4 regions of the Streptomyces sp. NPDC033270 genome follow, and region 3 is predicted to be linked to each of the others. Evidence: riboswitches for the same ligand, from Rfam matches in the RefSeq annotation. Region 3 holds a riboswitch; each other region holds the start of a gene.
The links. Region 3 has a riboswitch for cyclic di-AMP ahead of ACZ5XZ_RS24100 (M23 family metallopeptidase). Riboswitches for the same ligand answer to the same signal wherever they lie in the genome.

Region 1 (3,178 bases), on a different contig from region 3:
CGATCATGAACTCCTGGATGTCCACGTTGGAGTCGGCGTGCGAACCGCCGTTGAGGATGTTCATCATCGGCACGGGCAGCACATGCGCGTTCGGGCCGCCGAGGTAGCGGAACAGCGGGAGGTCGCTGGCCTCGGAGGCGGCGTGCGCGACGGCCAGGGAGACGCCGAGGATGGCGTTGGCGCCGAGCGAGCCCTTGTTGTCGGTGGCGTCCAGGTCGAACATCGCCTGGTCGATCAGCCGCTGCTCGGTCGCGTCGTAGCCGACGAGCTCCGGGCCGATCTGCTCGATGACGGCCAGGACGGCCTTCTCGACGCCCTTGCCGAGGTAGCGGTTCGGGTCGCCGTCGCGGAGCTCGATGGCCTCGAAGGCGCCGGTCGAGGCGCCGGACGGCACGGCGGCACGGCCCGTGCTGCCGTCGTCGAGGCCGACCTCGACCTCGACCGTGGGATTACCTCGCGAGTCGAGAATTTCGCGGGCTACGACGACGTCGATGGACGGCACGTTGTCTCCTTCATGGGTGTCTGGAGTTCTGCAGCATGAGCCTAACGGCCCCTGGCGCGTCCGCTTGCCCTCGGCCCGCTCCGTGGGACGAAAAGATACTCAAAGGCGCAGTTCACGGGAGGTTTCGGCACATTGTTCGCTGAGCGGGGAAAAACGCTCGACGTTGCTGGTCACCGGCGTCGCGCGCCCCGGCGAACGGAGAAGCCCCGCCACGGCGCACTGGGGGGGGCGTGTGCGCCGGGCGGGGCAGTCTCACGAAGCGGCGGGGATCGCCGCGGGGGTCATGGGGGACCCGGTGAGCGGACGGCTCAGATGCTGAGCTGCTGACCCGGGAAGATCAGGTTCGGGTTGCCGCCGATGACCGACTTGTTGGCCGCGTAGAGCGACTTCCAGTTGGTGCCGTGGGCCTTGGCTATCTTGGCGAGGGTGTCGCCCGCCTTGACGGTGTAGTCGCCGCCGCGCTCGGACTTCTTCGGGGCCGGCTGGGCCGTCTCGGCCTTGGGGGCGGCCGGAGCCTTCTTCACCTCGGGCTTGGCCTGCTCCTGCTTGGGGGCGGACTTGGCGGAGGTGTCGAGCTCGGGGGCCGGACCACCGGAGGTCAGGCCACCGGCACCGGCGCAGGACCAGGCGCCCGGGCCCTGGATGGCGAGGAGCTTCTCGGCGGCGGCGATCTGCTGGGTCTTGGTGGCCAGGTCGGCGCGCGGCGCGTACTGGGTGCCACCGGCGGCGGCCCAGCTGGAGTTGGAGAACTGCAGGCCACCGTAGTAGCCGTTACCGGTGTTGATCGACCAGTTGCCACCGGACTCGCACTGGGCGACCTTGTCCCAGGTGGCGACCGAGGCGGCGGAGGCGGACGTGGCGCCCATCAGCGGGACGGCGACGGCGGCACCGGCGACACCGGCGAGGGTGGCGACGCGGACGGCCTTGGAGGGACGACGGTGCTTGCCCTTGTTGATCAGCATGGTTCGTTCGTTTCCTCACCGACGCCTACGAGGTGAGCTGTCGGGTTCGGGCTGTGAGTCGCCCGGCCGGGCGCGCATGGCGCACCTGGCTTCACCCCAAGCCGGCTGACCCGCTTTCACGGGCCGGGCCGGCGCCTACCTTGGTTCCCCCGCTCCTGCCTTCGGCGCTTGCGCGTCAACTGCCTCCGACCACCGGCAGGATTCGGCGTGTGATCGAAGGGGCTCGCTTTGGCGAGCGGTCCTGACCGTAAGCAGTAATCCCCTTGGTGTTCAAACCCCACCTTCTGAACCAAGTTGACCGTTTTTGATCACGGGTTGGTCACATATCTGCAGGTGAGGCCCGGTATGACGGCGGCGGGCGGATCTGTGCGCCCGCCGCCCGACGAGAGCCTTGTCTCACTTTCCCAAAGGGGACGAAGGCGGCGAACTAGCCTTCCTTGTGCCCGAGATCGAGCCGCTGACCCGGCTGGATCAGGTTCTCGTCGGCCCCGATGACGCCCTCGTTGCGCTCGTAGAGCGCGGGCCAGCCGCCCGGCAGCCGATGGGCCGCGGCGATGGCTGACAGGCTGTCACCCGGGCGCACGGTGTAGTCGCCGCCCGCCAGGCCCGTGCGGCGCCCGTCGTCGCCGCGCGAGGCGTGCCGGCCGCCGGACGACCGGTCGCCGCCGTCGCTCTCGCCCGGGTCCGCGTCGCCGCGGTGCTTGCCCTTGCCGGGCGTCTGCCCGGGCGTACCGCTCGGGTCGGGGCGGTCGGCGTCGCCGGAGGGGTCGGTGGGGCGGGAGGCGTCGTCGCCCTGGTCGCCGGGCGTGGTGGAGTCGGACGGCTCCGGGGTCTTGGAGGTGTCACGGCCGTCGGACTCGGACGGCGCCGGCGTCTCCTGGGACGGCTCGTCGCCCGCATCGCCGCGCGAGTCGTCGGACGATCCGTCGCGGGATCCGTCAGGGGATCCGTCAGAGGACTTCTCACTGTCGCCCTTGTGGTCGCCCGTGTGGTCGCCCTCGTGGGCTCCGGAGTCGTCCGGGCGGTCGGGCGCATCGGACGAGCCGGTCGAGGGGGACCGGTCCCAGGGGGCCGGGTCGCCGTCGTCGTCGGACGGGTCGGGCAGCGGCGTGCTCGTGCTGCCCGGGTCGACCTCCGGTGCGCGGCCGTCCCTGGTGAGGCCGGCGTTGACGGCGCAGCTCGGCCAGGCGTCCGGGCCGCGGTCGTCGAGGATCGATTCGGCCACGGCTATCTGCTGGGCGCGGCTGGCGAGATCGGGGCGCGAGGCGTAGGCCCCGCCGCCGTAGTCGTCCCACATCTCCTGGGTCAGCTGCAGCCCGCCGTAGAAGCCGTTGCCCGAGGCGGCGCTCCACACCCCGCCGCTCTCGCACTGGGCGACCCGGTCCCAGGTCGCGGTGTCGGCGGCATGTGCCCCACTGGCGGAGAGCAGCGGCAGTGCGAGGCCCGCACCGGTTACTCCCGCCGTGACAAAGATGGCCGGTGCCTGACGGGGGCGACGGTGTCGGCCGTTCCCGGAACGCATGCGGATGCCTTTCGCGCGGCGGTTGAGTTGTTCGACGACCGTTCGATTCCCCACCCCTTCGGACGTCCGCTGACGCGGGCGCCCGTGTGAACGAATCGTGAATCCTGTCGACCGTCGGGTCGAAAGGTAGCCGGGGTCACGGGTAGTCACAAGCCGGTGTAGTGCAGATCACGTTAAGGTCACGCGACTGAC
Region 2 (3,178 bases), on a different contig from region 3:
AGCGGCGATTGCGGACGCCCTGCCCGAAGGGCCGTGCTATGCGGCGGCTACGATCCAGCACTATGGACGTAGTAATCAATGTCTTCGTCGGCCTGCACATCATCGGCATCGCCTCCCTGCTGGGCGGCTTCCTGACCCAGATGAAGGCGATGGGCGCGGGTACCGCCCGCTTCGTGCCGGCCATGCTGCACGGCGCGCTGACGATGCTGGTCACCGGCATCGTGCTGGTCGGCCTCAACCAGGCCCAGGACCACCCCGTCAACAACATCAAGATCGGCATCAAGATGGCCGTACTGGTGGTGATCCTGGCGCTGGTCTACGTCAAGCGGGACGAGGAGAAGGTCCCCGCACCGCTGTTCGGCGCGGTGGGCGCGCTCACGATCGCCAACATCTTCATCGCGGTGCTCTGGACCTGACGGCGGCACCGGCCACTACGGCACACCGCGCGGTCACCGTGCTCCGGAATCCGGAGCCGATGGCCGCGCGGTGGCGTGTGGGGGGTGGCCGTGGGGGGTGGCCTTGCCGGGCGCCCTGGGCGCCTCGGGGGAGGAGTGGTCCGCGGGGAGGCGGGGCCTGCCTCAGGCCGGGCGGACGCTTCCGTAGATCGGCATGTAGTAGATCGACTCCTCCCGGACGTTGGCGCCCGGCTTGGGAGCGTGGATCATCTTGCCGCCGCCTATGTACATGCCGACGTGGCTGATGTCGTCGTAGAAGAACACCAGGTCACCGGGCTGCAGATCCTTGGTCGCCACCCGCTGGCCGACCTTGACCTGGTCCCAGGTCGTCCGCGGCAGATCGACCCCGGCCGCCTTCCACGCCGCCTGCGTCAGCCCCGAGCAGTCATAGGAGTTGGGCCCGGTGGCGCCCCAGACGTACGGCTTGCCCATCTGGGCGCGGGCGAAGGCGAGCGCCTTCTCCGCCTTGGTGTTCGAGTCCCCGGTGGAGCCGCCGTCGCTGGTGCCACCGCCGGTCTCGCCGCCGGTCTGTCCGCCCGTCGAGCCGCCGTCGTGCTGCCGCTGGCGCTCGCGCTCCTGCTGCCGGCGCGCCTCCTCCTCGGCCTTGCGCCGGGCCGCCTCCTCCTTCTGGCGCTCCAGCTCCGCGAGCCGCGCCTTCTCCTGGGCGGTGAGCCGCGACAGCAGCTGCCGGGCCTCGGCCAGCTTCTCCTGGACGGACTGCTTGGACTCCTTCAGCGCGGCCTGCGACTTCTGCAGCTTCTCCAGGCTGCTGGTGGCCGCGGCCCGCTGCCGCGCCGCGGCCGCCGCCTGCTCCTGGTAGTCGGTGACCGCCTGCTTCTGCCGGCTGGGCGCTCCATGAGGTGGCTGCGGTCGACGAACTGCTGCGGGTCCTTGGCGAGCATCAACTGCGCCGTCGGGTTCATGCCGCCGGTGCGGTACTGCGCCGAGGCGAAGGTGCCCAGTTCGCGCCGGGACTCGTTCATCCGCTGCGCGCGCTTGGCGGCGGCGTCGAGCAGACCGTCGACGGTGGCGCTCTGGTGGTCGGCGCGCTCCTTGGCGGCGTTGTACTTCTGGGTGGCCACCTCGGCCTGGCGGTAGAGGCCGTCGACCTTCTGCTTGACCTCTTCGATGGAGGGCCTGGGCGCCCTGGGGGCGGCGTCGGCGGACTGCGAGAGCAGGGTGACCGAGGCGAGCGCGGCGGTGGTGAGCCCGGCCGCCGTACGACGGCTCCCGGGCGATATGAGAACGCTGGTGCGCGGCTTGCGATGGGACGCCAAGGCCGGCAACTCCTTCCGTGACCGCCTACCGGGTTAGCTGTCGGGTTCGGGCGGTGTCGCTGACGGAAGGCTTGCCCTACGGTCCGTGCGGTCGCCGACGACGGCCGCTGGATCGATTCACCCCGGTGGTGCTGGTGGGTCCCCGGCTCCGGGTGCCTGCTGGCAGGGCCGGACTCGGCGCGGGCGGCCCGTGCGGAAGCTGTCGACCGCGGGGAGGCGGGCTGCCTGAGCGAGGACGTTAGCCAATTCGTGTGGCTCCTGTGAAGGCTGATGTTCGATATGCCCGAAACCTTTTCGTGACCTGAACGCGCTGCGGGGGGTGTTGCGTCAGATGTCGGGTTCGGGTAGGCGGCCGGCACCCGGCTGCTCCGCCTCCGGCCGCTGACCTGCCCCGGCGCGGACAATCGCGTACTCCCCGGCGCGCTGTCAGTGCGGCGGCCTAGACTCGGTGGGCGATGAGCAGCCTCTTTGACGACAGCTTTCTGGCGGACCTCGGCCCCAAGGGCGAGGAGGAGCACCCGCCGCCTCCCGAGGACGAGCACGAGCCGGTCCCGGAGGAGGTCCCCGCCGACCTCTTCGGCGGGAGGTTCGACGCGCCCGTGCACACCGAGGCGTACTACCGCGACGGCGCCGCCCGCCCGCCCGTCGACCCGGCCGCGCTGCTGGAGGGGCTCAACGACGAGCAGAAGGCCGCCGTGGTGCACGCCGGAGGCCCGCTGCTGATCGTCGCGGGCGCCGGCTCCGGCAAGACCAGGGTGCTCACCCACCGCATCGCGCATCTGCTCGCCGAGCGCCATGTCCACCCCGGCCAGATCCTCGCGATCACGTTCACCAACAAGGCCGCGGGCGAGATGAAGGAGCGCGTGGAGCAGCTGGTCGGCCCGCGCGCCAACGCCATGTGGGTCTCCACCTTCCACAGCGCCTGTGTGCGCATCCTGCGCCGCGAGTCCAAGAAGCTCGGCTTCACCTCCTCCTTCTCGATCTACGACGCGGCCGACTCCAAGCGCCTGATGGCGCTGGTCTGCCGCGATCTGGACCTGGACCCCAAGCGCTTCCCGCCCAAGTCCTTCAGCGCGAAGATCTCCAACCTCAAGAACGAGCTCATCGACGAGGAGACCTTCGCCCAGACGGCGGCCGACGGGTTCGAGAAGTCGCTGGCCGAGGCGTATGCGATGTACCAGGCGCGGCTGCGCGAGGCCAACGCCCTGGACTTCGACGACATCATCATGACGACGGTCCATCTGCTGCAGGCCTTCCCGGACGTCGCCGAGCACTACCGCCGCCGCTTCCGCCATGTGCTCGTCGACGAGTACCAGGACACCAACCACGCCCAGTACACCCTGGTGCGCGAGCTGGTCGGCAGGGGAACGGCCGACATCCCCGCCGCCGAACTGTGCGTCGTCGGTGACGCCGACCAGTCGATCTACGCCTTCCGCGGCGCCACGA
Region 3 (3,178 bases):
CGGGTTCTGGACATCACCCGCGAGGAGGTGCAGGCGGTCGCCAAGGCCCGGCTGCGCCCCGACAACCGCGCGGTGCTGGTCTACGAACCCACCGAGCCGACCGACGCCGCCGACACCGAGGAAGGGGAGGCGGACCAGTGAGCGACGCCACCAACCGCGCAGGGTCCCCCATGAGCACCATGGAATTCCACCCCCAGCCCCGGGGCGGCGCGCCCAAGCCGTGGGCCTTCCCCGCCCCCGACCGCAGCCAACTCCCCAACGGGCTCACGCTGCTGACCAGCCACCGCCCCGGCCAGCAGGTCGTCGCCGTCGAGGTCAACCTCGTCGCGCCGCTGGACGCCGAGCCCGAGGGCCTGGACGGCGTCGCCACGATCATGGCGCGTGCGCTGTCGGAGGGCACCGACAAGTACGACGCCGAGGAGTTCGCCGCCGAGCTGGAGCGCTGCGGCGCCACGCTGGACGCGCACGCCGACCACCCCGGGGTACGGGTCTCCCTGGAGGTCCCGGCCTCCCGGCTGCCGCGCGCGCTCGGCCTGCTCGCCGACGCGCTGCGCGCCCCCGCCTTCCCGGACAGCGAGGTCGAGCGGCTGGTGCGCAACCGCCTCGACGAGATCCCGCACGAGCTCGCGAACCCGGCCCGGCGTGCCGCCATGGCGCTGTCCAAGGAGCTGTTCCCGGCCACCGCCCGCATGTCGCGGCCCCGCCAGGGCACCGAGGAGACCGTGGCCCGCATCGACGCGGCGGCCGTCCGGGCCTTCTACGACGCCCATGTGCGGCCCGCCACGGCCACCGCCGTCATCGTCGGCGACTTCACCGGTGTCGACCTGGACGCGGCGCTCGCCGAGACCCTCGGCGCCTGGAGCGGCTCGACGGCCGAGCCGCTGAAGGCCGCGCCGATCGTCGCCGACGACACCGGCCGTGTGGTGATCGTGGACCGCCCCGGAGCGGTCCAGACGCAGCTGCTCATCGGCCGGATCGGGGCCGACCGGCACGACCGGGTGTGGCCGGCGCAGGTCCTCGGCACGTACTGCCTGGGCGGCACCCTCACCTCCCGGCTGGACCGTGTGCTGCGGGAGGAGAAGGGCTACACCTACGGGGTGCGCGCCTTCGGCCAGGTACTGCGCTCCACCGCCCCCGCCTCCCCCGAGGGGGCGACGGGCGCGGCCCTGCTGGCCATCAGCGGCTCGGTGGACACCGCCTCCACCGTCCCGGCGCTCCAGGACCTCTGGCAGGTGCTGCGGACCCTCGCGGCGGAGGGGCTGACGGACGAGGAGCGCGATGTCGCCGTCCAGAACCTGGTCGGCGTCGCGCCGCTGAAGTACGAGACCGCGGCGGCCGTCGCGGGCACGCTGGCCGACCAGGTGGAGCAGCAGCTCCCGGACGACTTCCAGGCGCAGTTGTACGTCCGGCTCGCGGAGACCGGCACGGTCGAGGCGACCGCGGCGGCGGTCAGCGCCTTCCCGGTGGACCGGCTGGTGACGGTCCTGGTGGGTGACGCGGCCCAGATCGCCGAGCCCGTCAAGGCGCTGGGGTTGGGCGAGGTGACGGTGGTCGGCGGCTAGCCGACCCGGAAGGCACGCCCCTTCCGCCCCGTATGACGGCGGATCAGTTTCGAGCGACGGCTCCCGTGGTGCTCTCTGCCACGGGAGCCGTCGTATGTCCGGTTTATGACGACTGGCTGCGCTGCCTCTTGTGGCATCCCGCACAAAAAAGCGGTTCTGTTTGGCGATCGAAAGTTGCCCCGATTAGCGTCGGTCCGGCTGTTCGTCACAACTCCGCCACAACAGTGGCACCGGACAGTCATCGCCGAGTCCCCGTACGGCGCGAGCCAGGGGAGCCGGGGACCCACACGTCCCTGGGGTGAATCGGACCCCTCTCCGGAGGAGCCCGTAGGAGACCTTCCTGCTCCGAACCCGTCAGCTAACCCGGTAGGCGAGAAGGAAGGAAAGGACAAGCCAGTACATGGCGTTCATACGTGCCAGCGGGAAGCACCGTCGTGCGAGCCGCACCGCCCGCTCGACCCGCAACATCGCAGGCATAGCCACCCTCGCGGCCTCCGGCGTTGTGGCCTCGGTGGCCTCGCCGGCGCTGGCCGCCACGGACGAGGCGCGCACCCACGACACCGGTCTGCAGCAGGCCGTCGTCCTCGGTGACGAGCTCGCCAACCGCATCGAGGCCCAGGCCGACGCGCAGCAGGCCGACGCCGAGGCCGCCGCCGCGAGGGCGAAGGCCGAGGCCGTCGCCAAGAAGCAGGCCGAGGAGGCCCAGCGGCGCGCCGAGGCGGCCCGGAAGAAGGCCAAGGCCGAGCGCGAGGCCAAGGAGCGCGCCGCCCGTGAGGCCGAGCGCAAGCGCCTCAACGCCTTCGTCGCCCCGATCGCCGGCTCCTACGTGTCCACCGCCTACAAGGCGTCCAGCGGCCTGTGGTCCTCGGGCAGCCACACCGGCATCGACTTCCACGCCGCCTCCGGGACCTCCGTCCACGCCGTCGGCGCGGGCACCGTCGTCGAGGCCGGCTGGGGCGGCTCGTACGGCAACAACGTCGTGATCAAGATGAGCGACGGCACGTACACCCAGTACGGCCACCTGTCGTCGATCTCCGTCTCGGTCGGCGAGAGCGTCACCCCCGGCAAGCAGATCGGGCTCTCCGGCGCCACCGGCAACGTCACCGGCCCGCACCTGCACTTCGAGGCCCGCACCACCGCCGACTACGGCTCGGACATCGACCCGATCGCGTATCTGCGCACGCACGGCGTCGACGTCTGATGCACCGCAGCCGCCTCCGCCTCGCCTGACACACCGCTTCGCCCGATGCCGGCGCCGTCCGCTGGCCAAAAAATATCCATGGATAAGCGGAGTCCGTCGGAAAAGCCGTCCCGGTCGAATAGAGTCACGGAAAAGTCGTCAACCGGCGGCTTTTCCAGGGGATTACGGCGGAGGCACGGACGATGCGAGGCCATATTTCCGCGCATGCGGTGTGCACGGCGATTCGCGAGGACATTGTCTCCGGTGCGCTGGCGCCGGGGAGCCGGCTGATCGAGGAGATCCTGGCGGCGCGTTACGGCGTCTCCAGGGTGCCGGTCCGCGAAGCGCTGCGCACCCTGCAGTCGGAGGGCTTTGTCACCACCCGCCACCACGCGGGCGCCTGTGTCGCCGAGCCCACCGAGCAGGAGGCCGCCGA
Region 4 (3,178 bases), on a different contig from region 3:
GCTCGGTGAGCCCCTACGCGCCGCTTCTGCTCACGTCTTACGTCCCCGTTGCGGGTTCCGCGCCCGGCAGTCGGTGCAGGCTCTCGCCGTGCGGGCCGGTGAGCGCGACCGGGCGTCCGTCCAGGGCGAGGGTCAGCCGGCCGTCCTCCGGGCGCCCGGAGTGGTGCTCCGGCGCGGTGATCCACGGCAGGACCAAGTGGTGCTCGTTGGAGATCCAGTGCCCACCACCGGGCCGCCCGTCGAGCAGCGACCGTACGAGGCGCGCGAACTCCTCGCGGCGGGCGGGCGGAAGGTAGCTCAGCACCGCGCTGTGGAAGACGACCAGCGTCGCCTCGGGCGGCGCCGCGGCGGCCAGCGCGGGCAGCTCGTCGATCAGGTCGCCGCGTACGATCCGCGGTCGCGGCGCCGCCCGTACGGCCTCGACGGCGGCGGAGAGCCGCGCCGCACGCTCCCCCTCGCCCGGCCAGACGAGCGACTGGAGCCAGCGCAGATCGTCCGGTGCGCCGACGGGGTCGAGCGGGTTCAGATCGATTCCGGCCCGCCAGACGATCTCCGGCAGCCGGCCGGGCAGTTCCCCGGGCGCCCAGTCCGTACGGCAGTCGAACACCACCGGGCCGTCCGGCGGCCCCACCTCGACGGTTCGCGGGCCGCCCGCCGGCCGCCCTTCGTACCCGGTGGCGGACTCGTCCTGGTACCGGTACCGGTAGCTGTCGGGATGCAGACACAGCCCTGCCGACGCGCCGACCTCCAGCAGCGCCAGCGGCTGCGGCAGACGGGCGAGCAGCGGCAGCAGCGTGGCGCAGCGGGCCGGCTCGTTGGTCTGGGTGGCGCGCTGCATGATCACCGCGCGGACCTCGTCCCAGTGCCGGACCGTCCACTCGCGCCAGCGACCGTACGCGGCCTCGCCGCGCGGGCCCTGCTCCGCGTGCGGGCCGTCGAGGTGCCGGACGGCGGCGAGCAGGAGGTTCGGCTGCTGCTTGTTGCCGGCCGGCAGCGATCCCGACAGCAGATCGCAGAACTCCGGGTCCTGGCTGATCCGCGCGGTCAGTTCCGCGTGGGCGTCGGACCGTCCCCGCGCCTCCTGCCACGAGAACTCCCGGTAGCGCTCCGCCACATCCACCGCCGCGCTCCGGCCGATACCGCCCTTGACGTTTCCGGAGCTCACGGTGCTCCCCGCGCTCTCGACGTTGACGACCATGATCCGACGTTACGCCCTCACGTTCCGTAACTGGGGGGCGCCCCTCCGCATAACGACTGACGCACAATCAGCGCGAGATCGTTTAGCGGCGCATGGTCAACTCGCCCGCTTTGTGGGCATGGTGACCGAAAAAGTCCAGGCCAAACCTCATGCGGAACGGATAAGGATTCCCAGGAAGGCTTGGAAAACAGTCACGACCTCTATTACTGTCCGATAACGCAGCGCGGTCGTCCCAGCCGTCGCAAGAGGCGGCACCGCGCGCCGACGCCGAATCCCGCACGCGCTTTTCACGCATCTCCAGCACTTCGAACTGCACCAAGGGAACCGGGGAACCACCACCTTGGGGTGAATCGGGCGCCTCCGCCAGAGTGGCCCGTAGGAGACCTTCCTGCTCCGAACCCGTCAGCTAACCCGGTAGGCGAGAAGGAAGGAAAGGAGTGCGCCCCCGTGGCGTCCAACAGGCCTGCCCCCGAGGCTTCGCCCGCATACCGACTCGACGACCGAGGTGCCTTCGAAGGATCGGGTGATCCGGAGGGCACGGCGGGCATCGACGGCGACGGCCCGTGGGAGGAATGGAATCCCACCGAGGAGTCGCTCCGACCGGTCCGCGGCAAGCACCGGGTGGCCAAGCAGCGCGGCGGCGGACTCGCCCGTAGTGGCACGGTCCTGGGTGTCGGCGTCATCGCGGCGGTCGGCGCGGGTGGCATGGCCACCGCCGAGAACCGTCCGCCGGTCCCGATCTCCATGCCCGACATCGGCGGCATGGCCCACGACATCTCCGACAGCCTTCCGGATGCTGAGTCCCTCCCGGGGCTCGGCGGCCTCATATCCGACTCCGGCGCCGATTCCGCCGCAACGGCCTCCGGAAGCGACTCCGCCGACCCGGTCGCCGCCGGCCCGCTCTCCCAGGCCACCCAGACCGGCACGTCCGGTACGGGCACCAACGCCGGCGAGGCGCTGCGCAGCCGCATCCTCCAGCAGGCCGACGCGCAGCAGGGCGCCGCCGAGGAGGAGGCCCGCGAAGCGGCCGAGGGCGCCGCCATCAAGCAGGCGGCGACGGAAGCGTCCGCGGCCCAGAAGACGGCCCAAAACGCGGCGGACAAGGCCGCGGCGGCCAAGAAGGCGGCAGAGTTGGAGGCCAAGCGCAAGGCCGAGGAGGCGGCGCGCCGGAAGGCGGAGGCCGAGCGCCTGGCCCAACTGGCGAAGAGCTTCATCGCCCCCGTCTCCTCCTACACCCTCACCGCCAGCTTCGGCCAGGCCGGCGACCGCTGGGCCGCCGACCACACGGGCCAGGACTTCGCCGCACCGACCGGTACGCCCATCAAGGCGGTGCACTCCGGCACCATCACCCAGGCCGGCTGGGCCGGTTCGTACGGCTACCGCATCGTCCTCACCCTCGACGACGGCACCGAGCTGTGGTTCTGCCATCTGTCCTCGATGGTGAAGACCTCGGGCAAGATCAGCACCGGCGAGGTGATCGGCCGCGTCGGCGCCACCGGCAACGTCACCGGCCCCCACCTCCACCTGGAGGTACGCCCCGGCGCCGGCGACCCGATAGACCCGATGCCGTGGCTGCGCGACCACGGTGTGAACGTCTGAGGCCCCGGCCCGCCCGGAGACGCGCCTGAGGGCCTGCCGGGAGGCGGCCTGAGTGTGTCACGGGAGGCTATTTCCGAGTGCTGGCCCCGGGGGCATCCCACATCCCTGGGGCCTTCCTCGTCGGGCGCCCCTCATTGGCGCCCCCAAAGTCCTTCCCCCCAAGCCCTTCCCCCCAAAGTCCTTCCCCTCAAAAAAGTCCTTCTCCCCAAAGGGCTTTGCCCGCATTGATTGACCTCCCCTTGACTTCTCCCGGGGAATAACTCCCCTCCCCGCCACGCTGCAACCACGCATGACCTCGACACACTCCACCCCCCAAAACCGCCGGAACCTCGGCTCGCTCGCCGTTTCCCCGCTCGCCCTCGGGGGCAACGTCTTCGGCTG

Region 1: linked by a shared signal. The riboswitch ahead of ACZ5XZ_RS31750 (transglycosylase family protein) and the one ahead of ACZ5XZ_RS24100 (M23 family metallopeptidase) in region 3 are both predicted to bind cyclic di-AMP.
Region 2: linked by a shared signal. The riboswitch ahead of ACZ5XZ_RS25640 (C40 family peptidase) and the one ahead of ACZ5XZ_RS24100 (M23 family metallopeptidase) in region 3 are both predicted to bind cyclic di-AMP.
Region 4: linked by a shared signal. The riboswitch ahead of ACZ5XZ_RS11400 (M23 family metallopeptidase) and the one ahead of ACZ5XZ_RS24100 (M23 family metallopeptidase) in region 3 are both predicted to bind cyclic di-AMP.

Annotation. Positions count from the first base shown of each region.
Region 1 is NZ_JBVIRA010000028.1:102,740-105,917, forward strand. Features, by position in the region: gene eno (phosphopyruvate hydratase) at 1-502, opposite strand, end outside; gene ACZ5XZ_RS31750 (transglycosylase family protein) at 811-1,464, opposite strand; cyclic di-AMP (ydaO/yuaA leader) riboswitch at 1,472-1,641, opposite strand; gene ACZ5XZ_RS31755 (LysM peptidoglycan-binding domain-containing protein) at 1,892-2,986, opposite strand.
Region 2 is NZ_JBVIRA010000020.1:41,968-45,145, forward strand. Features, by position in the region: gene ACZ5XZ_RS25635 (hypothetical protein) at 63-416, shown strand; partial or broken gene ACZ5XZ_RS25640 (C40 family peptidase) at 579-1,732, opposite strand; cyclic di-AMP (ydaO/yuaA leader) riboswitch at 1,740-1,922, opposite strand; gene pcrA (DNA helicase PcrA) at 2,188-3,178, shown strand, end outside.
Region 3 is NZ_JBVIRA010000018.1:47,796-50,973, reverse strand. Features, by position in the region: gene ACZ5XZ_RS24110 (M16 family metallopeptidase) at 1-141, shown strand, start outside; gene ACZ5XZ_RS24105 (M16 family metallopeptidase) at 180-1,562, shown strand; cyclic di-AMP (ydaO/yuaA leader) riboswitch at 1,795-1,949, shown strand; gene ACZ5XZ_RS24100 (M23 family metallopeptidase) at 1,963-2,763, shown strand; gene ACZ5XZ_RS24095 (GntR family transcriptional regulator) at 2,946-3,178, shown strand, end outside.
Region 4 is NZ_JBVIRA010000005.1:318,595-321,772, forward strand. Features, by position in the region: gene ACZ5XZ_RS11395 (DUF2332 domain-containing protein) at 38-1,198, opposite strand; cyclic di-AMP (ydaO/yuaA leader) riboswitch at 1,490-1,634, shown strand; gene ACZ5XZ_RS11400 (M23 family metallopeptidase) at 1,646-2,797, shown strand; gene ACZ5XZ_RS11405 (aldo/keto reductase) at 3,087-3,178, shown strand, end outside.